DNA from 4 places in the Glutamicibacter sp. MCAF14 genome. Region 1 is predicted to be linked to each of the others. Evidence: riboswitches for the same ligand, from Rfam matches in the RefSeq annotation. Region 1 holds a riboswitch; each other region holds the start of a gene.
The links. Region 1 has a riboswitch for S-adenosylmethionine ahead of AB4Y71_RS00665 (flavin reductase family protein). Riboswitches for the same ligand answer to the same signal wherever they lie in the genome.
Positions count from the first base shown of each region.

Region 2: another riboswitch for S-adenosylmethionine. It lies ahead of AB4Y71_RS14800 (hypothetical protein); the one in region 1 lies ahead of AB4Y71_RS00665 (flavin reductase family protein).
Region 3: another riboswitch for S-adenosylmethionine. It lies ahead of AB4Y71_RS01315 (acyl-CoA dehydrogenase family protein); the one in region 1 lies ahead of AB4Y71_RS00665 (flavin reductase family protein).
Region 4: another riboswitch for S-adenosylmethionine. It lies ahead of AB4Y71_RS13925 (OsmC family protein); the one in region 1 lies ahead of AB4Y71_RS00665 (flavin reductase family protein).

Region 1 is NZ_JBFREO010000001.1:135,070-140,907, reverse strand. It holds gene dnaB (replicative DNA helicase) at 1-1,187, opposite strand, end outside; gene AB4Y71_RS00665 (flavin reductase family protein) at 1,843-2,343, opposite strand; SAM riboswitch class IV at 2,437-2,553, opposite strand; gene AB4Y71_RS00660 (long-chain-fatty-acid--CoA ligase) at 2,929-4,536, shown strand; gene AB4Y71_RS00655 (PaaI family thioesterase) at 4,552-4,974, shown strand; gene AB4Y71_RS00650 (dihydrofolate reductase family protein) at 5,045-5,635, shown strand; gene AB4Y71_RS00645 (PQQ-dependent sugar dehydrogenase) at 5,642-5,838, shown strand, end outside.
Region 2 is NZ_JBFREO010000007.1:42,729-48,566, reverse strand. It holds gene speB (agmatinase) at 1-198, opposite strand, end outside; gene AB4Y71_RS14810 (hypothetical protein) at 500-916, opposite strand; gene AB4Y71_RS14805 (cupin domain-containing protein) at 1,054-1,617, opposite strand; SAM riboswitch class IV at 1,900-2,013, shown strand; gene AB4Y71_RS14800 (hypothetical protein) at 2,030-2,296, shown strand; gene AB4Y71_RS14795 (VIT1/CCC1 transporter family protein) at 2,352-3,455, shown strand; gene AB4Y71_RS14790 (LOG family protein) at 3,518-4,588, opposite strand; gene AB4Y71_RS14785 (SNF2-related protein) at 4,795-5,838, shown strand, end outside.
Region 3 is NZ_JBFREO010000001.1:281,074-286,911, reverse strand. It holds gene AB4Y71_RS01325 (LysR family transcriptional regulator) at 1-542, opposite strand, end outside; gene AB4Y71_RS01320 (acyl-CoA dehydrogenase family protein) at 634-1,863, opposite strand; gene AB4Y71_RS01315 (acyl-CoA dehydrogenase family protein) at 1,889-3,115, opposite strand; SAM riboswitch class I at 3,167-3,257, opposite strand; gene AB4Y71_RS01310 (LLM class flavin-dependent oxidoreductase) at 3,385-4,821, opposite strand; gene AB4Y71_RS01305 (ABC transporter permease) at 4,821-5,838, opposite strand, start outside.
Region 4 is NZ_JBFREO010000006.1:78,034-83,871, forward strand. It holds gene AB4Y71_RS13920 (DEAD/DEAH box helicase) at 1-2,024, opposite strand, end outside; SAM riboswitch class IV at 2,164-2,285, shown strand; gene AB4Y71_RS13925 (OsmC family protein) at 2,316-2,867, shown strand; gene AB4Y71_RS13930 (L-idonate 5-dehydrogenase) at 2,945-3,976, opposite strand; gene AB4Y71_RS13935 (SDR family oxidoreductase) at 3,990-4,760, opposite strand; gene AB4Y71_RS13940 (FadR/GntR family transcriptional regulator) at 4,930-5,637, opposite strand; gene AB4Y71_RS13945 (L-lactate permease) at 5,662-5,838, opposite strand, start outside.

The sequences.
Region 1 (5,838 bases):
TCCTGCTCGATCGAGCCCGATTCACGAAGGTCCGAGATCATCGGCTTCTTATCAGTACGCTGTTCCGAGCCACGGTTCAGCTGCGAAAGTGCAATCAGCGGAACGTCGAGTTCCTTGGCCAGCAGCTTGAGGTTACGCGAGAATTCGGAAACTTCCTGCTGGCGTGATTCCACGCGCTTGCCCGAGCTCATCAGCTGCAAGTAGTCCAAGACAATCATGCGCAACTCATTGCGCTGCTTCAGGCGACGGCACTTGGCGCGGATTTCCATCATGGACATATTCGGAGAATCATCGATGAACAACGGGGCTTCGTTCAATCGACCCATCGTGGTGGCAATTTTGGTCCACTGGGCATCCTCGACAGAACCCTTGCGCAGATCTTGGAGCTGGATAGATGCTTCGGCGGAGAGCAAGCGCATCGCAATTTCATTGCGGCCCATTTCCAAGGAGAAGAAGACGGTAGCCATATTGTGCCTGATGGCAGCCGAACGGGCGAAGTCCAAGGCGAAGGTCGACTTGCCCACTGCAGGACGTGCGGCGATGATGATCATCTGGCCGCCCTTGAGTCCCTGGGTCAGTTCATCGAATTCGTAGAATCCGGTAGGTACGCCGGTAATGCCGTCACCAGCATTCGCCGCATTCTCAATTTCATCGACCGTATCTTCGATGATGTCCGAGAGGCGCACGTAGTCTTCACTGTTGCGGTTTTCGGCAACCTTGTAAACCTCTGCCTGGGCTTCGTTGACGATGGCGTCAACTTCACCATCTGGCGAATAACCCATCTGGACAATGCGGGTACCTGCGTCGACCAATCGGCGCAGCACAGCACGTTCACGCACGATTTCTGCGTAGTACCCTGCGTTGGCTGCAGTTGGAACCTGCTGGATGAGGTTATGCAGGTATGCTGCACCGCCAATGCGTGAAATCTCTCCGCGCTTGGTCAGCAAGTCGGCAACTGTCACCGCATCAGCTGGTTCGCCGCGACCATAGAGGTCAACAATCGCCTCATAGATGGATTCGTGGGCCGGGCGATAGAAGTCGGTGCCACGGATGGCTTCGACCACATCAGCAATGGCGTCCTTGGAGAGCATCATGCCGCCGAGGACCGACATTTCGGCCTCAACATCCTGTGGCGGCTTACGCCCTGCGTCGGATTCTCGTCCTTCATAAACCGGCTCAGCACTCATTGCAGACACTTCCATCCCTATTGACCCGCTGAGAAAAATTCTCCCTGCCTCATGGCAACGCTCCATCATGTCAGTCGACACGGACATTTGGATATTAAGCGCCTGTGGATATTTCTCTCCCAAAGCCAACAGTAGGGGTGTTATTAACAGGCGTAAACCTCATTATCCACAGAATATGTGGATAACCACGCTGTACCTGTGGACGTCCCTGTTCACTGTCTGGGGAGAACTCTGTGGATTACCCCACTTTGCACCCATCAAAATAGATTTGACTAGGCTTTTTCGGTTTACACACCTGTGGACAGAAAGTATATTCATTGAAGGTCACGGCATCACGCCCAGAGTTATCAACACCCAAAATCACCCAGTTTCCGGGGTTTTTCGCTCCTTGTGCACATTTCCCCACCCCCAGTCCACAGTTCTGTGGATATCCTTGTGGATACTCGAAGTTTCACAAAACCCTTAGTCATCCCGGATTAAATTCATCCGAATACGTCAAAACCGTGAATAGTCCACAATCGGCGGCCCTCGTATCCCAGGGTCCGGTGGATAACTTATTGTGCGTAACGATGAGGCGAACAGGCGCGCGCTTAAAACAAACAGCGCCGACTGGATCAACTAAATGAACCAGCCGGCGCTGAAAGCTAAGAGAGTTTTATACCAGTTCAGGAACTGGCAGCGAGTGGAACTGCGAATCATGGAAGATCTGTGGCAGGTGCCCTGAGGTGCGGTGCCCATGAACTTCCAAAAGAACTACCCAGTGATCGCCTGCTTCGACTTCGTTGTAGATTGAGGTCTCCAGCCAAAGCGTGGAATCGTCAACAAAGAGCGCACCCTGATCTGTGCCGGTGGTTTCGATACCGCGGAATCGATCGCCATTCTTCGAAGCAATCTGCGCGCAAACACCTTCATTGCGTTCACTGAGCACCGAGACACCAATGCGACCAGCGTCGCGCAGCTTGGGCCAGGTGTTCGAGGATTTCTGCACCGCGAACATTACCAATGCAGGTTCAAGGGAAACGCCAACGGTAAACGATGAAGCGACAATGCCGGTCTTCTCGCCGTCCAATTCAGCACAAAGGGCGGCTACGCCCGAGGGATGCTGAGCGAACACCTTGCGTAGGGTCAACGGGTCAAGTTCAAGATTCAATGACATGGCTCGATTCCTTCGGTCTTGCCCACCGCGCAGTAGCTCGTAAGCTAAGGCTTCTTGTTACCCGAAGCCGCTTGAGCTGATATCCCGCGCCGTGTGCGGTACTTGTTCCAGCACATTTTGTGTGGAACCGAATCCTCACCTGGAGCACCCCACTACCGTTGAGAGGGTTGCCGATCAGCAAGCCAGGGCTTATAGCTGATGCTCTTGATTCTGATTAAAACGATATGGCCCATGACGAAGAAGCGTCAAACATTTCACTTCGCAAATCGCAATATTTAAAGAAATGTTCGATTCAACCCATCACTAGCGCGCATTTGGCAGTCTTTTATTCGTTGAATGACGTTGTCGCTAGAACCTTCCGGCCGACGAGCGCAGCAAGGCCCCGCGACCGCCGAATCGGCATGAGATCAGCATTCTTCCGGAAACTAGAGCCCTGCCGCGAATTCCCTACCGCCCACCGTAATGAAACTTGGTTTCTCCGCATGACGCCGAGGTTCATGCCATTATTGGTCACAGAGTGCGTTGAGTCACACTCCTGCTTAATGTTGACCGTACCCGCGATGACGATTGAGGAATAGCCACACCATGGTAGAGATTCAGGCCAACCATTCAGAATTGACCCCACTGCGCTTCCTGGAACGCACCGCCGAGGTCTACCCGAATAAAAGCGCCGTCATCCATGGAACCCGCAGCTATTCCTATAACGAGTTCGAAGCACGAGTGCACCGCTTTGCCCAAGCGCTCAAAGCACGCATTGAGCCCGGTGACCGCGTCGCCGTCCTGGCGCCGAACACTCCAGAGATGCTCATGGCGCACTACGCCGTGCCGCTGGCCGGTGGCGTGCTCATTGCCCTGAACACCCGGCTTTCGGCCCACGAACTGCAGTACATCGTTGATCATTCTGAGGCGAAGCTGATGCTCGCCGATACCGAACTGCTGGAAAACGCCAAGACCCTGCGCCGGGAGAACCCGACGCTGGATGCCCTCATCGAGATCACCGATGACCAATATGACGGAGCACGCCCAAACGTCCAGGTCGATGCCACCCTGGATGAGCTGCTGGCCGAAGCCTCCGATGAAAAGCTTCCCTACGCGATCGCTGACGAACGGGCCCCGATCACCCTGAACTACACCTCGGGCACCACCGGCAAGCCCAAGGGCGTGCTCTACTCGCACCGCGGCAGCTACCTGAACTCCTTGGGCGAAGCGCACCACCAGGGCTTCACCGCACAAACCCGCTACTTGTGGACTCTGCCGATGTTCCACTGCAATGGCTGGTGCACCCCGTGGGCGGTCACGGCGGCCGGTGGCACCCACCTGAGCCTGCGCGGGTTGCGAGAAGATGCTGTTTGGGATGCCATCGAGAATCTGGGGACCACCCACCTGTGCGGCGCCCCGACCGTCTGCTCCATCATCGCCGACTCCACCCGCGCCCACCAGCTCGATTCCCCGCTGCGCATCACCACCGCAGGCGCTCCCCCGTCACCGGCAATCATCTCCAAGCTGCAAAAGCTGGGCATCGAGGTCGTCCACGTCTATGGGCTCACCGAGGTCTACGGCCCGTACACGGTCTGCGAGTACCAGGATGAATGGGATGAGCTCGATGGCCCGGGCCGGGCCGCGAAACTGGCACGCCAAGGCGTTGGCATGATCACCGCCGAGTCCGCGCGCATTGTTGATGAGAACATGAACGATGTTCCGGCCGATGGGCAGAGCATGGGTGAAATCGTGCTGCGCGGCAATAATGTCATGATCGGCTACTACCGCGACGAAGCCGCCACCGCCCAAGCTTTCCATGGCGGCTGGTTCCACACCGGAGATCTGGGCGTCATGCACCCGGATGGCTACATCCAGGTGCGCGACCGTGCCAAGGACATCATCATTTCCGGCGGCGAGAACATCTCCACCATCGAGGTGGAGCAGGCGCTGGCCTCGCACCCGGACGTGCTGGATCTGGCAGTAATCGGCATTGCCGACGAGAAGTGGGGCGAACGTCCGGTGGCTTATGTCATCCGCGCCAGCGGATCCACCCTGGATGCCCAAACGCTGATTGAATTCGCCCGCGAAAAGCTGGCCGGTTTCAAGGTGCCAAGAACCATTCTGTTCCCGCAGGATCTGCCGCGCACTTCCACTGGTAAGGTGCAGAAGAATGTCTTGCGCGCCCAGGTGCTCGAAGACAGCACGTCGAACTAGCCCGAGGATCACCAATTGGAAAACACTGCACCGCGGATTCCCAACAAGACCAGCCGCTTCACCGAAAGCATCGGTTTGGAATTCGACGAAATCACGGCCACGGAAGTACGCGGCCACGCGCAGCTGGACGAGAACCACCACACCCCTTGGGACGTAGTGCATGGCGGCGTATACACCTCGATCATCGAGAGTGCAGGATCAGTGGGCGCCAGCTACGCGGTGGCCGAACGCGGGCAATTCGCCGTGGGCGTGCACAACGCCACCGACTTCCTTCGTCCTTCCACCGGCGCCAGGGTCCTGGTTCTCGCCACCGCATTGTTCCAAGGGCGCACCCAACAGCTCTGGGAGGTCATCATCACCGATGAATCCACCGGCAAGCAGATGTCCCGCGGCCAGCTGCGTACCCAAAATGTGGATTTGCCTGAGAATCGGGCCTAACGGGTTTCCACACTGCGGGCGGAGGCGTACGGTAGGTGGCATCTAACGCCCAGGCTCCAGGAGATTGGCCATGAGTGCGACCTATACATTCGATGTGTTCAGCAGCCTCGATGGCTTCGGCAGCGCCGGTGGCGATTGGGGCGGTTACTGGGGAAAGCAGGGGCCAGAGCTGCTGTCCCGCCGCCTCGATCTCTACACTCCGGCGTGCCGCATGGTTTTCGGAGCCAACACCTTCCGGCTCTTCAGCCGATTCTGGGCGGAAATCGAGAATAATCCCGAGGTAGAAGATGCCTGGGGCGTTGCCCTGCACGACAAGCCCGCCACCGTCATCTCAACCACTTTGGAAGAGCCGCTGTCCTGGCCGAATCCCGCACTGGAACGCGCAGATGCGTTGGAAGTCGTCGCACAGCTCAAGGAAACTTCAGATGTTCCGCTGCGCTCTCACGGCTGCTTGGCAATGAATCATTCCCTGCTGGCAGCGGGTCTGGTGGACTTCATCCAGGTGACCATCTTCCCGGTCCTGACCGGGCATAGCGGCTCCGCACCGGTATTTGGCGGGGTCGATGACTACGATCTTGAATTGGTCGACGCCAAGCTGCTGGACGGCCGGACCCAGGAACTGACCTATCGCCCGACGCGCCATCATCCGGCCCACGCATAGCAAGCGATGAACCGCCTTCTGGGTTCCGGCGTCCTGCTCAGCGCTTTGGTCCTCGCCGGATGCTCCACGCCAACGCCTCCTCCAATCACGGCTACCGAATCGCAAGCTGTTCCAGCACCACTGGCCACCGGACTCGAAGCCCCCTGGTCCATGGCCTACGCGCAGGGCAGCTTGCTGGTCAGCGAACGTGATTCCGGGCGAAT
Region 2 (5,838 bases), on a different contig from region 1:
GTGGTTGGCACCAAAGCGGGCACCGGGACGATAGGAAACACCGGTATCAAACGGCACTCCGACAATCTTGATGTCGGCTTTCTCCACTTGGTCCAGTCGTGGAAGCCGGGCATAGGTGCCGCCTCCTGCATAGCGCGGAATCATCGCAGCATTGATGGGCCCTAGACGACCATTTTCCTCGATACGGATTTCCTTCATCGCAACTTCCTCCCCAAGACACAACAGCACAAAAGCCAGAGTTGTCTAATACGAAACTTCAGTTTTCTATTATGCTATTTTGTCTGCTGGATCACGTCAAGATCAGGCTTCCTCCGCCACAAGAATCCAGGAGAAATGTCGAACGCCGCCACCCGGGATTGGGTGGCGGCGTTCGCTTCAACTATGTTCTTGGCGTTCAGCTGGCAGCACTACGATTCTGCTGGGCAAGCACTTCCAGCGCGTGGTGCCAAAGTCTTGGAGTTTTGACTATATTTCAGGCTATTTCGCCCAATGAAGATGGTCAGCTCTCGTCAGAGTGCTTCTTGCTGGCTTTAACCAGCGCACGATCGACCTCATGGATACCTAGGCAAAAACCTGCGGACATGATCAGTGACTTGATAGTCAGTTCAGAAAGATCATCGGCTACGTACACCAGCTGAACTGGTCCAGCCAAGATCAGCAAGACCCCGGTCCACAACATGTAGACCCACGAGGTATGAGCTTGGGCCATCAGTGGGAAGCGTGCGCGGCGGCGAATCGTGCGCACCCCGATGGTCACGATCACGATCGCCAGAATCGCAGCGCCGATGAAAAAGAAATTGCGCTGGGTGCGGATCCAGGTCAGGGTGGTGCCGACAAGGACACCGAAAAGTATCGAAGCCCACCAGCTGATGCTGCGCAATTGGTCATGCGTTGTGGTCGGTTCCCCTGTTTTCACACCTCTCCCATCACTTATCGATCCCAGCGCCCAAATCAACGCAATGCTTCTAGAATACGCGGTTTGCCGGCCCATCAGCCAACGCAAGGCTGTGCAGGGACTGTCCCACCTCCAGAACAGAAGCTGGAGACGGACAACTAGAGAATCAGCGTCCAGGTAACCACGGCGATCTGGTCGGACTCGTTCTCCCAGCTGTGCGGCTCACGGCCGGGGAAAGTTATAGTGTCGCCAGCTTCGAGTTCCACTCGTTGATCAGGTAATACGAGCACGAACCTGCCGGCAATCACATGCAGCACTTCCAGCTCGCAATCCACCGAATACAGTTCCGCTTCGCCGGTGCCCTTCGGCGCGATCTCGGCACGGATCATCTGCACCCGCTTTTCGCTGCGAGGCGTAACCAGCTGCTCCGTGATGCCATCACCGCCGAGGGAAACGCGAGGAGCCTGCTCCAAACGCACAAGTTTGGTTTCCGGAACTTCAAAGAGCGTACCGACTTCAATGCTCAGTACTTCGCACAGCCGCAAGAGGGTCGAGACCGACGGGCTGGTCAGGTCGCGCTCGACGCGTGAGAGGAAGCCCTTGGTCAGTCCCGAAAGCTCGGCGACTTGGTCAATGGTCATGCGCTGGGTTTGGCGCACCCCGCGCAGCCGCGCGCCAATGTTGATCGCTGCACCGGTTGGTTCAACTGGCAAGGTTTTCATCGTTTGGCTCCATCGACGATTCTCATAGCGGCAAAGCCCAATCCATTTCGGTTTCAAGGCCTGCGGAGCAAGTTTACCAATGGTAAACACGCGGTGATCTCTATCGGCATTCTTTCTGCCCCGTTCACCCCACCGAAGATGCCTAGGGAACGGCCTATGAGTCGTGAACAGCTCGGTGGCCTGGTGTGCCGACTGCATCTGGTTCCAGCAGCGAAGCGGCAGTCATATTTCGCCCCATGACTTCTTCAAGTCCTCACCCCGGCAGTAGCATCAGAATTGTTGCTTCACGAGATGCGGCGCCAAGCTCCGACTGGCCGCACACCAACCCCAAGTTCATGGGTGGTTCGGATGAGGAAGCGGTCCGCGCATCAACAGTTGCACGGGCAAGAGCTCGCCAGAGAGATGCAGCCCCATGACGTATCCAATCCTGCCAATCATCGACCGCCAGACCGGACAGGTGCAGTTCAAAGCCGAAGGCCACTGGCATATCCGATATGTAGCGGATCCGCTGCGGCTTGAACGACTCCTTGCCCGGTGCGCGAGACGGCCGATCTTCGACCCGGAAACATCAAATTTGCTGCTCGTAGTGCCAGCAATCGCAGATCCTGCAGGCAAGAAATTTGCTTTTAGCCTTGCCAAATTCCCAAGCAACGGAGCCCTGACTAAACTGGGTAGCTGATCCGACCCACGGGTTTCATTGGGAAACTCCATGTACCAGGAGAGTCATCTTCACGATGTCACAGCACTCAGCAAGCGAACCCAGCAAAACTCAGATTAAGCGATGGCGGCAATACCTCGCCGACGAAATCGCCGAAGGCGCCATCTACCGTGCCCTCGCGGAGAAGAAAACCGGGCAGGAACGGCAGATCCTCTTAGGCCTGGCCGAAGCCGAAGCACGCCACGAAGAACACTGGCGGACCAAGCTCGGCGGACACGTCAAAGACGTTCGTCCATCCTTGCGCCGAACCATGCTGCGTTTCCTAGCACTGCACTTGGGCTCGGTGTTCGTGCTGGCCATGGCCCAGCGCTCGGAAAGCAGCTCCCCCTACCGTGATGACAAAGATGCCACCGCACAGATGGCAGCCGACGAACAGGTCCACGAGGAAGTAGTCCGTGCGCTGGCTACCGCTGGCCGCGCACGTCTTTCAGGCAACTTCCGCGCCGCGGTCTTCGGTGCCAACGATGGGCTGGTTTCCAACCTGGCGCTGATCATGGGTATCGGCGCCACCGGTGTCTCGGCAACCTTCGTGCTGTTCTCCGGTGTTGCTGGTTTGCTGGCCGGTGCGCTGTCCATGGCCGCTGGCGAATACGTTTCAGTACGTTCCCAGCGCGAGCTGCTGACCGCTTCGCGCCCAACCCAGGTCACGCTCACTGCAGCCCCGAACCTGGACCTCGATGCCAACGAGCTGCTGCTGATCTACAAGGCCCGAGGAATGAGCGATGAGGATGCCGAGCACCGTGCGGCCGAACGCATGGGCATGTTCTCCTGTGACTGCAATCCCGGCTTCTCGTTGAACCCAGAAGGCCGCAGCGCAGAACTTGAAAAGGAACATGAAGAGCTGGGATCGGCGACCGGAGCGGCCACTACCTCGTTCTTCCTTTTTGCGTCCGGCGCTATTGTGCCGATCCTGCCCTATATCTTCGGCCTATCCGGCCTGAGCGCAGTCATCGTCTCCGTGGTGCTGGTTGGCATCGCCTTGATGATTACCGGCGGCATCGTCGGCTTGCTCTCCGGCGCGTCCCCATTCAAACGAGGCCTGCGCCAGCTGGCCATCGGCTGGGGAGCGGCTGCCGTCACCTATTGCTTGGGCCTGATCTTCGACGTCAGCGTCAGCTAGCGGCCCGACACCTTGTGCATGCCGGTACAGCTTCGTCTGTACCAGCATTTTCCATGCCTCATTCAGCTACCCTGTGGATGCCGGGTGCGCCGGCGCAGCGTCGTCATGGATTCGATGAACGCCATGGCTTCTTCGGCCGTATCCACTAGCGCGATCTTCTGCTCCATGACCCGCTCCTTGGCCAGTGCTTGCAGCAACGGCCACGCCGGCAGGTCCTTGGTCCAGTAGTCCTTGCCAATGAGCACCATCGGCACCACTCGGGCCCCAGTGGCGTAATAGTTTTCGCAGGCGTCCTGGAAGATTTCCTGCACCGTGCCAGCGGCCCCTGGCAGGACAACCAGCCCTCCATTGGATTGCTCCAGCAAAATAGCTTCGCGAATGGAATTGGTGAAGAACTTGGCAATCCCGGTGGCGAACAGGTTCGGCGGCTCATGACCGTAAAACCAGGTCGGCACGCCAAGGGACTGGCGCTGGCTGGGGAAGCGTTCTTTGACCATCAACGCGGTTCTTGCCCAACCGGTACGCTGGTGAATCGCATCCGGCGCCTCGGCCAGCATCCGCAACGCCGTAGTGATGTCCTCTGGTTCATAGTCAGCCAACCACGCTCCAGCATTGGCCGCTTCCATTGCGCCAGGCCCACCGCCGGTAGCCACCGCATAGCCCGCCCGGGTAATCATCCGCCCCAGCTCTACAGCTCGCGCGTACTCGACAGTGCCGCGGTTCATCGCGTGGCCGCCCATCACCCCGATGATCGGAGTGTCCTGGAACATGCCTTCATACACCGCTGAGACCAGCGCCTGGCCAATATGGTGATCATGCAACGTCTTGGACAGCGCACTGTCATCGCTATTGCCGTTCACCGCGACATGCTGTTGCGAGTACGCGTAGATCTTCGCATCAGGCACGTGTTCGTAGGTCTGGGTCCGAATTCCCGAGTACAGCTCATCGGCTGAATACAAATCCCGGGCACCAGTTTCAAAGGGCAGCTCGGACCCCGAACTCATGCATAGCCCGCCGGTGGCTTGCACGATCTGCTGGCCTTGGGAGGAATATTGGCAATCAATGAACAGTGCTTCGGAAAGGTCCAGGGAATTGAGCACGGTATCCCGTTCGCGCAGATCAACGCGGTGCACGCGCCAATTTTTCCCGCGGGCGCGGTGAGATGCCAACGCCTCGGCTGCAAGCCGATCGAACTCAACGAGCGATGTTATGTTCACCGCTCGTGCTGGAAGGTAGGGCCACACTTGGGACATAGCTACACGCTACGTCACAGATAGTGATTATTCACAGAAAAGCTCTTCAACTTTCACCACGGCCCGGAACGTGAAACGATGAGAGGATGAGTGAATCTGTTCCACCAACCATTGATGCCCGCCATTTACTGGCTTTTCTGGGCAACGCGCCTTTCTTCTACGGAAAAACCCTGGCTGCAGAAGAAAATTCCGTGGTTGACGTGGAATTCGACGAAGACGCCCAACAAATCGAAGGTACCGTCACCGAGTCCGGTGAAGAGTACGCTCCGATGATTCAAGTGCGCTTGGACAACGAAGAGTGGAAGATCGATTCCTGCGAGTGCACCTGCGACGCGCCTGGCATCTGCTCGCATATCGCCGCACTGGCCATCATCTCCAACAAGATCGCTTCACAGCCGCGAACTTTGCCGACTCAGGAAGAAAAGCCGAACACCGTTTGGTCCCAACAAATAGATTCCTGGTTTGAAGAATCCGAACCTGGTCCTGCCGACGGGTTGCTCGGTTCCCAGCACGATGCTGTGGTGCCGATGGCCCTTCAGTTCCTGCTCTTTGATTCAAAGGACACCACCCAGCAGCAACAGTGGATGCCAACTGGCACCATCCCCCACCCGACCCGCAATAAGCGTTTCCGCTTGGGTGTTCGCCCGATGGTGCGCAATACCGAGGGCCGTTGGGTTCGCGGCCAGCTTCGCTGGACGACCTTAGGCTTCAAGACGTACGGCTGGAACTTGCTGCGTGCCCAGCACCACTGGTTTACCCGTTTTGCCTCGATGGCCCGCAGCGATACCCAGTTGCAGTTCAAAGTCGATGAAGACTGGCTGTTTTTGGATGAGTACGCCTCTGACCTGCTCTGGCCACTGCTCGAACAGGCCGATGAGCTGGGCATCCCGCTGATCACCACCCGCAATGAGCAGCGCGTGCGCATCGTTGATCCAGCCAGCTTCAGCATGCGTGCTTCGTTGAACGAACAGCACCTGCAGTTGGACGGAGTCCTGCACATTGCCAATCAGGATCTGGTCCTTGAACCTGAGGCTCCAAGCGGTGTCATTGCCGAGCATGGCTTCTACGCTCAGCTGGCCCAGCCTGATGAAATTTGGCTTGCACCAAGTCTCGAGCCGATCCCTGACGCG
Region 3 (5,838 bases), 150 kb from region 1:
TTCGCCAGCCGATGATTGCCGCCTACCAGCACATAGGGGCGGCCCGACATCACCCGGCGCCAGGAAACCTGCGGCAGCAGGTGGCGGGTGTGGGTGAGCACCGCATCCAGATGGCCCTTGAGCATGCGCTCCTGCAGCTCGGCGCCGTCGCCTTCCACCAAGGTCACCTGCAGGTCCGGGTGGACATTGGTGAAGCGTTCGCAAATCACCGGGATCCAGAAGGCGGCCAGCGAGGAATAGCAGCCGATCACCAGCGGACCGGAGAGCTTGGTCTGGCGTTCGACAATCAGGTCCTGCACCTCTTCGGCATGGCGCACCAGCGCCCGCGAATCCAGCAGGAAGTCGGTGCCGACAGCGGTGAGCACCACCCCTCGCGCCCGGCGGCGCACCAGCAGCTGGGAGCCGACGGCGCGTTCCAGCTCGTCCATCGACTGCGACATGGCCGCCTGGGAAATATGGCACTGCTTCGCCGCCGCGGAAATGGAGCCGAGTTCCGCTACGGCGACGAAATATTGCAGCTGGCGCAGGGTGTAATTGATCACCCACACAGTCTAGCCAGCGGGCGATACTGCAGCGGCAAAACAGCAGGCCCGGCATCGGCAAAGGACGCTGGACCTGCTGGGGAAATGGAAACTACTTCGAGGCGCCGATCGCCCACACCCGTGGAAGCTCGGTGCCATTGACCGCCAGATCGCCAATCAACCGCGCCTTGAATACCCAAGGGTTGTGGTTGCCGGCGGTACGGGCATTGCGCCAGTGCCGGTCCAGGTTCTTGCTCACGCTCGTGGCGCTGGCAGCCAGCGCATCGAAGGCATGGGTGATGGCGTTGAGCACCAGCGGGGTCAGCACCACCTGCGCCTGGGCGCTGGCGAGTTCGGCGGCGTCATTGGCCGCTTCGTCTGCTTCCGCGCTCGCCTCTCCGGTGTGCAGTGCCAGCGCAGTTTCATAGGCTTCCTGCAATGCTGCCGAAACGCGTTGAACCGTCGCCGCGGCGGCGAAGGATGCAGCGGAGACCTCGCCGATCACCTGCAGCAGCTGCGGATCTTCGGCCGCCACATTGGCCGCTGCATGGCTGAAGGTCCGCTTGCGCGCTTTCAGCTCGGCGGCGAAGTCCCGCTCTGCCGCCTTGGCGGAGCCGGCCAGGACCGCCAGCAGCACCTGCTGGTAGAAGGCGGTCTGGTACTTGAAGCGGGTGTCGAAGTCGATCAGGTCTTCCTCGGCCACAATCGCATCGGTGAAGGTGGAGGTTCCGGTACCCGTGGTGCGCTGGCCGAAGCCATCCCAGTCATCTGCCAGCTCGACACCGGGCTGGTGGCGGTTGACCGCGGCGATCACGCGTTTTCCGGTGTCGGTGCGCTCGGCATAGGTGTCCAGCCAGTCAGCGAAAATCGAGCCGGTGGAATAGTACTTGGTGCCGTTGATCTTGAATCCGCCCTTGCCGTCCGGGGTGACCTTGGTGATCACGTCCCCGACCTTCACCGTTCCAACCTCGGTCCACGAGTTGCCCACCAGTTCACCGGCGGCGAAGCGGGCCAGCCACTTGTCACGACCCGGACCCGGCTCTGCCACCAGCCGATCCTCGACAAACGCGAAGTGCGCGCGCAGCGCCTGGGCGATATTTGAATCAGCGGCCGCGAGCTCCACGAACAACTCGAAGAGTTCGGGCAGGCTCGCCCCGGCCCCGCCGTGCGATTCAGGGACCCGGACTGCGCCGAAGCCGGCGGCAGCCAGGTCGGCCACCGCCTGGTAGGGCAATTCTCCGGTACGGTCGCGTTCGGCAGCGCCCTGCGCGATGTCCGCGAAGAGCGGGTCAAAACGGGCCTTGAGCCCTGCGAGCCGAGTGCCAGTTGCATGTACAGTCATCGTTGAATCCAATCCGTGGGAATTTCTAGGTGTAGAGCGAGAGCGGCTGGGATTCTCCGCGCAGGAAGTACGCGCCGACCTCGATCTTCTTGTAGTCCACCGGGTCATGCAGCGAGTGGGTGCGCACATTGCGCCAATACAAATCCAGGCCCACCGAGCTCGCGGTCGAGGATGATCCGGTCACCTCGAAGACCCGGTTCGCCACCTCGACGCCCACCTCGGTGGAGACCACCTTGGCTTCGGCGATTTCCACCGCCAGCGCCGCCCGCTCGGGCTGGGTGACGTCTCCGGCCTTGGACAGCAGTGCATCGAATTTCCGGCCGAGCTTCTCGACCAGCGCCGCCACTGCGGCGGTGCGGGCCTTGAGCTCCCCGACGGTGCGCTGGAAAATCGGGTCCTGCGAGTAGGTATCTGCCTGCGAGAACAGCCAGGCGTTCTTGCGGCCCAGCAGGATCTGCTTGCCGCGCTCCAGCGCTCCTTCGGCGATGCCCAGGTAGAAGTTGGCGAATGCCAGCTGGATGCCCGGGGTCAGCAAAGTGGACACCGGTTCGTCGGTGACCTCGCCCAGCAGATCCTGCGCTTCGATACGCACGTTGTGGTACTTCAGCGAGTTGGATGCACTGAGTCTCTGTCCCAGATAATCCCAATCATCAACCAGTTCCAAGCCTTCGCGGTCGCGCGGAATGACGAAAGCCAGTATCTGCCCTTGACGCTCTCCTTCGGTGACTTCAGCATTTACCACAATGACTTCACCCACGCCGGAGCCGGTCGAGAAGCGCTTGGAGCCATTCAGGCGGAAACCATCGCCCTCCGGAACGAGGGTCAGCGTTGGATCGACCGGGTTGACCGAGTCGCCCCAAAGCCATCCGCCTTCGACGGTACGTTGCCACCACAGAGCCTGGCATTCCGGGACCGAGTAGAAAGCTATCCCCGACTGGTTCACGTAGTGGTAGGCCAATAGCTGCGAAATGGAGCCATCCGCGGCGGCCAAAATGCGGACTACCTCAAAAGCAGTTTCCCAGTGAGCCCCTGCTCCGCCGCATTCTGCAGGCACCAGAAGGTTCAGCAATCCTGCTTCGCGCAACGCCTGCACTTCGGCGAAGGGCTGGGCGTTCTCGCGATCGCGCTCTAACGCGTCAGTCGCCAGATGCTCAGCCACTTGCTGGGCGACGTCACGCCAATGAGCGAGTTCTGCTTCATCGGCAGTGCCGGTGTATGGAACGCGGGGTAATTGTGTACTCAGGACAGTCATCTTCGTTCTCCTCTTGAGCTATGGATTCCGAAGGATGCAGAAAATTCTGCAGATCCATCGAACCTGGCGTTAGCACTATCTGCGGGAAGCAGACTTGCTGCGGCGTCGCGGAGCCAGGTCTCTCAGCCGCTCTGGATGGGTAGCAGTATCAGTGAAACACCGCAGGGAACATCACGGAAGGAATGCCGTCATCTGGCGGAATATCGTCATTGTTCGACATCTTCAGCGCCCTGCGAATCGGTGAAAGCACCGTCATATTTCCTCATATGTCACCGGGAGCCGAGTACTGCTTCAGGTGTTTGGCTCGCCTTTGACTCTGCTGCCGAGGCCTTTCCTGCATAGGCACCGCGGTAGGCAGCGGCCGGGTGATGGTCAGCTACCCGCGTCTTGCCGGTACCTGCCAAATATTCGCGTAGGGTGTTGCCCTCGTAACCAGCCCATGCCCGTCCGCGCTTTTGCAGTTCGGGAACCACAAGATCGGTGAATTGCTCAAAAGAACCTGGGGTGATCGCGTAGGCCAAATTGATCCCGTCTAGCCCGGACTCGTCCATCCAACGCTCGATTTCATCTGCGACCGTTTCTGCAGAGCCCACGAGCACCGGCCCGATCCCACCCACGCCAAGATAGTCGGCAATGGTGTTTGGGGTCCATTTCTGCTGTGGATTCGCAGTGGTGAAAATCGAGACAGCCGAACGGGCGGCATTGGTTTCCAAATACTGTAGCTCCGCATCGGGTGCATACCGGCTTAAATCAAGACCGGACCAGCCTCCGTAGAACGTCATGGCGCCCTCGCGCGAGGCATAGGACTGGTATTCGCGGTAGAGCTTCTCTGCTTGGGCATCCGAGTCGGCCACCACGGTGGTCATCAGCGCGTAGAACTTGGCTGCGTCCCGGGGCCTGCCCACCAGCTCGAACTCGTCACGGATGGCATCGGTCTGACGGCGGGTGACCGCAGTATTGATCGAATTCAGGAAGATGCCCTCGGCATGCTGCGCCCCAAAACGTCGCCCACGGGAAGAAGCGCCAGCTTGGAAGATCGCTGGAGTGCGCTGGATGGAAGGTTCGGACAGATGAATGCCCGGCACATTAAAGTACTCACCGTGGTGGTTGATCGGGTGCACCTTCGAGGGATTGGTGTAAACACCACGTACGCGATCCTTGATGACTGCGTCTTCTTCCCAGGACCCCTCCCAGAGCTTATAGACCACGTCCATGAACTCATCGGCCACATCGTAACGGGCATCGTGATCCAGCTGACGGGCCAACCCCAGATTGCGGGCCGCTGACTCCAGGTAGCTAGTCACTACATTCCAACCGATTCGTCCACGGGTGAGGTGGTCCAAAGAAGAGAACTTCCGGGCCAGCGCGTAGGGCTGTTCATAGGTCAGCGCGGAGGTCACGGCAAAGCCGAGATTCTTGGTGGCCGCGGCCATGGCTGAAACCTGCATGAATGGATCATTCAACGGCACCTGGTCGGCATCGAGCAGGGCTGGACCGCTGGAATTCTGGTACACGTCATAGATGCCCAGCACATCGGCGAGGAATAGGGCATCAAAGCCGCCGCGCTCCAGTGTCGTGGCCAGTTCCACCCAGTATTCGAGGGTGTTGTACTCATCGGCGCGATTCTGCGGATGACGCCAAAGTCCCGGACTTTGGTGGCTAACGCAGGTCATGTCAAAAGCATTCAGGTGGATGCGCTTGCCCATTATTCACTACTTCCTTTCACGGAGATGGTTCGCGGCTGTTGTTTGACCCCGCGTAGTAACGCGAAGACACCGGTAGCCTTTGGCCCCTTATTACGTCCAAGCACCACGGCTGCGAGCAATATCGCCAGCAGAACCAACCCGCGGGCCAGGTCCTGCCAGAAGAACGACAGACCGATCAGGTTCAGCCCGTTATCCAGTAGGCCGAAGATCACCACACCGATTAGCGTTCCCCCCACGGATACACGCCCGTAACGGCTAATAGTTGCCCCGATAAATACCGCACCGATAGCGTCCATTAAGTAGGCCTGGCCGCTGCCCGGAACATACCCATTGGAACGAGCAGCCAGCACCACTCCTGCGAATCCGGCAATCATCGCGCACAAGAGGTATGCACTGGAAATCAATGCATTAATCCGCAAACCGGAGATTTTCGCGGCGCTCGGCTGCTCGCCAGCCATGGTCAGCTTGCGCCCGTATCGGGTGATCCCAAGCAACAAGGCCACCACGCCTGCAATGGACACGGTGTTGATGATTGCGGCATCAACGTTCAGGAAGTATCCCCTCCCGATCACCGCAAAGCCGTCCGGTACCAGCGGCGCCGACAAGTAAATCGGTGCACCGCCGCTGGTGAGCAACTGTTGCACGCTGGTCCCGACAAACCACACGCTCAGCGTGGCCAGGAAAGCCGGGATCCGCAAGATCACGATCAGTAGTGCGTTCACCAGTCCCACGGCCAGAGCGAACAACAGACCGCCAACCACTGCCACCCAAGCACGATAGCCGTCATGGATTAGCCAAGCGCTGGCCAAAGCACCCAGGTCGAGGGCCACGCCAATGGACAGGTCAATGCCGCCAGCCCGCACCACCAGAGTCAACCCGATAGCGACCAAAGCAAGCAAGGCCACCTGTCCAAGGATCCCAACGAGGTTTCCAACGGTGAAAAACACCGGGCTGAGCAACGAGAAAACGATCAGGATCAGGGCCAATGTGGCCGGAGCCACGAGCCGTGACACCTTG
Region 4 (5,838 bases), on a different contig from region 1:
ATCCAGTTGCCCACCACCGAGGTCGGGGCCAGCACCAAGAACTTCTGCGCTGGATCTTCAACCCGGGCTTGTTCAAGGCAAGCCAGAAGCTGAACTGTCTTGCCCAACCCCATGTCGTCGGCCAGCACACCGCCCAGACCGTGGACGCGCAGGAAGTTCAGCCACGACAGGCCATGGCTCTGATAAGGACGCAGCTGGGCGTTGAAGGACTCCGCTAGCTCGACCGGCTGCATCTGCTCGTTGCCGTCCAGCTCTTTCATGGTCTGCAGCCACTGGTTGTGCTGGGCTTCAATAATTCCCAGATCTACCAGTTCCTGCCACCAGTCGATGCTCAACTTATGGATGCGAATTGTTTCGCCTTGGACCGTGCCCAGTTCCCCGGCTTCCGTGATCAGCTGGCGCAGCTGAGTGAAGTCGGCACCAGCAATCGGGATGACCGTCAGGTCATCCAAGATGAGGTATTCGTCTTGCTTGGTCAAGGCCTCCAGCAACTGGGCGAACGGAACCTTGATGTCATCGATAAGCACTACCACCGACAGGTCGAACCAGTCTCCGGTGCTTTCCCCAGCTTCAACGCTGACGGTGGCTGGCTCATGATTGATCCGGTACTTCGGGAGCCTGTTCTGCTCTTCAATGACCACATCGGGATGCTCGGCCAGCAGTGGCAAGGCGTAGACCAAGAACTCGATGGACTCGGAGGTGGTGAATTTCTTGGACGGGAAAATACCCGAAGAAGTCAGTTGGCCCAAGGAAGCCTGGGCACCGAGCTTGTCCTGGACCGAATCGGCGATCTCCTTTTCGACTGCACGCTGGCGCGGTCCCTTGCTGGTGTATTCCCACGAATAGCGCACGGTTAGTGGAGTTTGGATGCTCTCCAACCAGACCTTGAGGCTAGGACGTGCTGGAACCGGAATCGGGTAGCTTTCATCTTCGCTTTTCAACGGTGCCATGAGGCGCAACCGGTCCAGATGCTGTTGTTCAAAAAGCCCGATGCTTTGCTGCGGAACGGTTTGCGCTCCGGATTCAATGAATGTCGCCAGTTCCTTCGTCACCGGTTCAGCAAATAGTGCCAAACCGATTTGCTTCGACTTCGGCAAGGGGCTGGAGGCATAGGCCAGCAAGGTTGGAGGGTTGCCTATCGGCAGCAGGTAGGTATGCTCTGCCCTTGGTCCACGCAGTTTGCCTTTCATGACCAGCCCATATTCACCGCGCCGCAAATCCACATGGGCCAGGGCTGGCTGCTCGCTGAACTCTACTGGCACTTTGGCCGCTGAACCGCCGTTGACGATCTGCACCCCGGCTTCGCGTAGGGATTCAAAGGCATCCAGCAGGTCCTGGCCGGGCAGGTTCATCAGCGAGATCCAGTCCTTGGGATCCCAGGAATGGCGGTAGGTATCTTGTTCTACGTGCTCGCGCAGCCGGTCCAGTTCAACCAGCGCACGGCGCTGCTTCTTGGAAAATCGCGCGTCGAAGGCCACGCTGCGCCAGCTGACCCCGGTCTGGATCCACGGGCTCTTGGTGCCCTGTCGGGCTGGGCGGGCTTGCAGGCTCAGAGCGTCTTCTCCGCCGTAGCGTGGTTCACTGATCACCTTGAGGATCAGTCCCAGCGGTTCTTCGGCTGCCAGCGGTTCATCAACAATAGTTGGAAGCAACCGGTCCAAGGTGCGTTCCCACTGCGGCTTGCTGTTGCGTTTCCACGCGTGGGGGTCCACCCCGGAATCAGAAACGTAGAAGCCTTGGTCCTCTTCGGTGGTCACCTCGATGAGCAAGGCGGCGACATCTTCACAAGACTGCACACCTGGGTGCTTCCCGCAAAAGCTACTGAAGCTGATATTGCCCTCGGTGATTTCCAGCTGGGCCATCACCGAATCGCGCAGCACCATGCCGGAGATGCGGGTGGAGCCGGGTTGCATGACCCGGTTGGCAATCTGCACTTTTCCGGAATCGCACAGGAACTGGCCCAAGTCGTATTCGGATTCGGTCACCAGGGTCTGGGCCGCAGAAAGTGTCAGCTGGAATTCCATACTCGCCGTTCATTGATCGTGCAGTAGATGCCCGAAAGCTAAATTCCATCTTAGCCAGCTCCCCGACAAGATGCTTAGTGAAGAAAAGTTACCCCGCCCTTTACTCACAGGCAACGTGGCCGGTAGAAAAGAACCATTGAATCACGAGTTCCACTGCTTGAGCCCTGGCTGAGTGGACGGCAACCCTCCTTCGTCATTGTGCGGGGTGCCCCAGGTGAAGATTCGACGCATCTTGACCGCCAAGGTGCGTAAGCGATGGCGCCCCTTGCGCCAGAAAGGGGATTAATTCCCATGACTAACGCAGCATCTACCCTCAGCATTTCCGAGGACCGCGCCCAGCGCCTGCAAGAAGCAGGCCATGGCTGGGGCGAACGCATTTCAGCCGCCCCGCAAAGCGCCAAGCTGACGTTCACCGTCGAAGGCGAGGGCTTCGATTCGGTAGCCAGCAACATTGTGTCCGGCAAGCATTCCTTCCAGGTCGATGAGCCTGCCGCATTGGGTGGCAACGACGTGGCCGCCAGCCCAGTGGAATACGCGCTGGGCGCACTCATTTCCTGCCAAGTCGTGGTCTACCGCTTGTATGCCCAGAACCTTGGCATCCAGGTGGACGACGTGAAGATTGTGGCCAATGGCCACCTCGATGTCCGCGGCCTGTTCGGCATCGACAAGGCCATCCGTCCGAGCTTCTCCTCTGTGGATCTGGACATCCAGATTGCCGGCCCGGAATCGGCCGAACGCTATGAGGAGCTGCGCCAGGCAGTGGACGCCCACTGCCCCGTGCTGGATTTGTTCGCCAACCCGGTACCGGTGCGTACCGCGGTGAGCATTGCAGCGGCCAATTAACGTCCGCTAAACCAAACAAGTAGCCGCCGCGAGCCCTGGCTTCGGGGCTGCGGCGGCGCACTTGCGGTAAAGGCGGGCTACTTCCCGAGGAAGTTCAGCAAGACCTTGCCGGACTTCGAAGAATTCTTGGCTGTTTCAAAGGCTTCGAGGCCCTCGGCCACCGGGAATTCGTGGGTTACCGCCGCGGAAATCTGCAATGAGCCATCGGCCAGGGCAGCAAGCACCTGGTCGATTTCGCCGTTGAAGCGGAAGGACCCGGCAAGTTCCAGCTCGCGGGTAATCGCCAGGGAAATCAGTGCAGGCTGCTCTCCCGAAGGCAGCAACCCGACCATGACCACGCGCCCGCCGCGCACAGCACCGCGCACCGCCGAGGCCAATCCGCGGTAATTGCCGCTGGCCTCGATCACCACATCGGCGTTCACCTTGGCAATTGCATCCTGGTCATCGGCACGCAAGGTGGATGTGGCACCCAGTTCCTTGGCAATTTCCAGCGGCTTATCGTGCATGTCCACCGCGATGATTTCTTCGGCTCCGGCACGCTTGAGCACGGCCACGGCCAGCGCTCCGATCGGGCCAGCGCCAATGACCAACGCCTTCTTGCCGGCAACCTCGCCGGCTCGCGATACCGCGTGCCAAGCCACTGCGGCTGGCTCGGCCAGCGCAGCGTCGCGCAGCGACAGTCCGGCAGGCAGTTCGCGAAGCATCCGGGAGGGCAGATTCACCTCGCGCGCAAAGGCGCCCTGGGTATGCGGGTAGCGGGCAGCCGAGCCCAGGTAGGTGCATCCCGGTGAAAGGTTCGGGCAGGCCTCCGGATAAGGTTCCCCGGTCTCCCCTGGTGTTGCAGGGTGCACCGCAACTTTGGTTCCGGCTGGCGGACCGCTGCCGTCGGCGGCAGCCTGGATGACGGTGCCGACGATCTCGTGCCCCAGAACCATCGGGGCCTTGAGGATGGATTCCCCAGCGGCTCCGTGGCTCCAGTAGTGCAGGTCCGATCCGCAGATGCCTCCGTAGGCAATGGCTACGCGTGCCTCATTTGCTGCCGGTGCTGGCAGCTCGATCTGCTCGATGCGCAGGTCCCCGGCCGCGTGCGCCACGACGGCCAAGGTCATGTTGGACAGGGTGCTAGACGACAACGCTCATGCCTCCGTCGATGAAAATGGTTTGCCCGTTCACGTAGTTCGATCCACCCGAGGCCAACCACACTGCTGGGCCTGCCAGGTCCTCGACGGTTCCCCAACGGCCAGCCGGGGTGCGGCCCAGGATCCAGGAGTTGAATTTCTCGTCATCCACCAGATTCTGCGTCATTTCGGTGTGGATATAGCCCGGTGCGATGCCGTTGATCTGAAGTCCTGCTCCGGCCCATTCTGCGGTCATGGCGCGGGTGAGATTGCGCAGTCCGCCCTTGGCCGCGGTGTAGGCGGAGATGGTGGGTCGGGCCAGGTCGGTTTGCACCGAACAGATGTTGATGATCTTGCCTTCGCCGCGTTCTACCATGCCATGTGCGACTTCTCGGCCTACTAAGAAGGCGCTGGTGAGGTTGGTATCGATCACGCGCTGCCAGTCGGCGACTTCCAGTTCCAGCATAGGCACGCGGTGCTGGATGCCTGCGTTGTTCACCAGAATGCGGATGGGGCCGATGGTCTTTTCGATGGCGGCGATATTCTCGCGCACAGCAGCGTCATCGGTGACATCGAAGCAGACGCTATGGATTCTTTCTGCGCCGTAGCAGGCGGCGAATTCGGCGGCCGTTTTGTCAAGCCTTTGCGCATCGCGGCCGTGCAGGATGATGGTGGCACCGGCATCGGCCAGTGCTTTAGCAAGTTCGCGGCCAATGCCGCGGGAGGACCCGGTGACCAAGGCCAGTCGTCCGGACAGGTCAAAAAGTTGGCTCATGAATTCCCTCGCAAGAAGTCTCGATGGTAAATCGACGGGAACTGACCTGCGATATGAACCTGCTGTTGCATCCGAAAAAGTAGCCCCGTCGCTGTCCCAGAATATATCAGATATATAAGGGTCGAGGGGCAATAAAGTCCGACTTATACGGTCGAAGTAGCTGTTGGCGCTAGCGGGTCTGCGAGTAGAACCAGTTGATGTGCTCTTCGAGCAGTTGGGCTGCCCGCTCGCGCTGGTTCGTCGCAAAGGCGTGGTGGATGGCCTTGTGCTGGCGGCGCAGCACGCGCACCACCGGCTGCCAGGCCTCGTCGCTGGGCACCGAGTCGGAGACGTAGTCGCTGATCGAGTTTCGCAGGGATTCCATCATGGATTCAACCACCGAATTCCCGGCCATGGAGGCCAGGAGCACGTGGAACTCGGCGTCAATGCGGTGGAATGACTCGCGCGAGAGCTGCGCGTCGTCCATGCGCATGATCAGCACCGCGGTGCGGTCGATGACCTGCTGGGCGTAGACCGGGTCGCGCGGCGTCATCTGCGCGGCCCAGGTTTCCAGCAGGATGCGCGACTCGACGATCTCGCGGACGTTGATCCCCTTGGCTGCCAAGTGCAGCCGCAAGGCCTGCGAAATGCCGGCCGAGGGATTGGAGATGATCACCGCTCCGGAGTTCGGCCCGGAGCCAGCAGAGGTCTTGATAATACCCATCACATCAAGGATGCGGATGGCGTCGCGGACCGAAGCCCGCGAGATCCCATGCCGCTCCGCGAGCGCACGCTCGCCGGGAAGCTGGTCCCCTACGGAAAGCTTCTCTTTGCGCAGATCCTCTTCAATTGCTTGGAGAACGATCTGGTACGCACGCGGAGCTGGGTTCATTGACATCGGATCTATTTTAGCCGGTCAGGGCTATGGCAGCATCCAGGACAGGACCGGTGTGGACTGCAGATACACCAAGCAGCACAGCACCAGCAACATGCCTACGGACCAACCGGCAACCTTCTTGAGGATCACCGATTCCTGGCCTTCCATCTTCACCGAGGTCGCGGCGATGGCGAGGTTCTGCGGGGAGATCAGCTTGCCGAC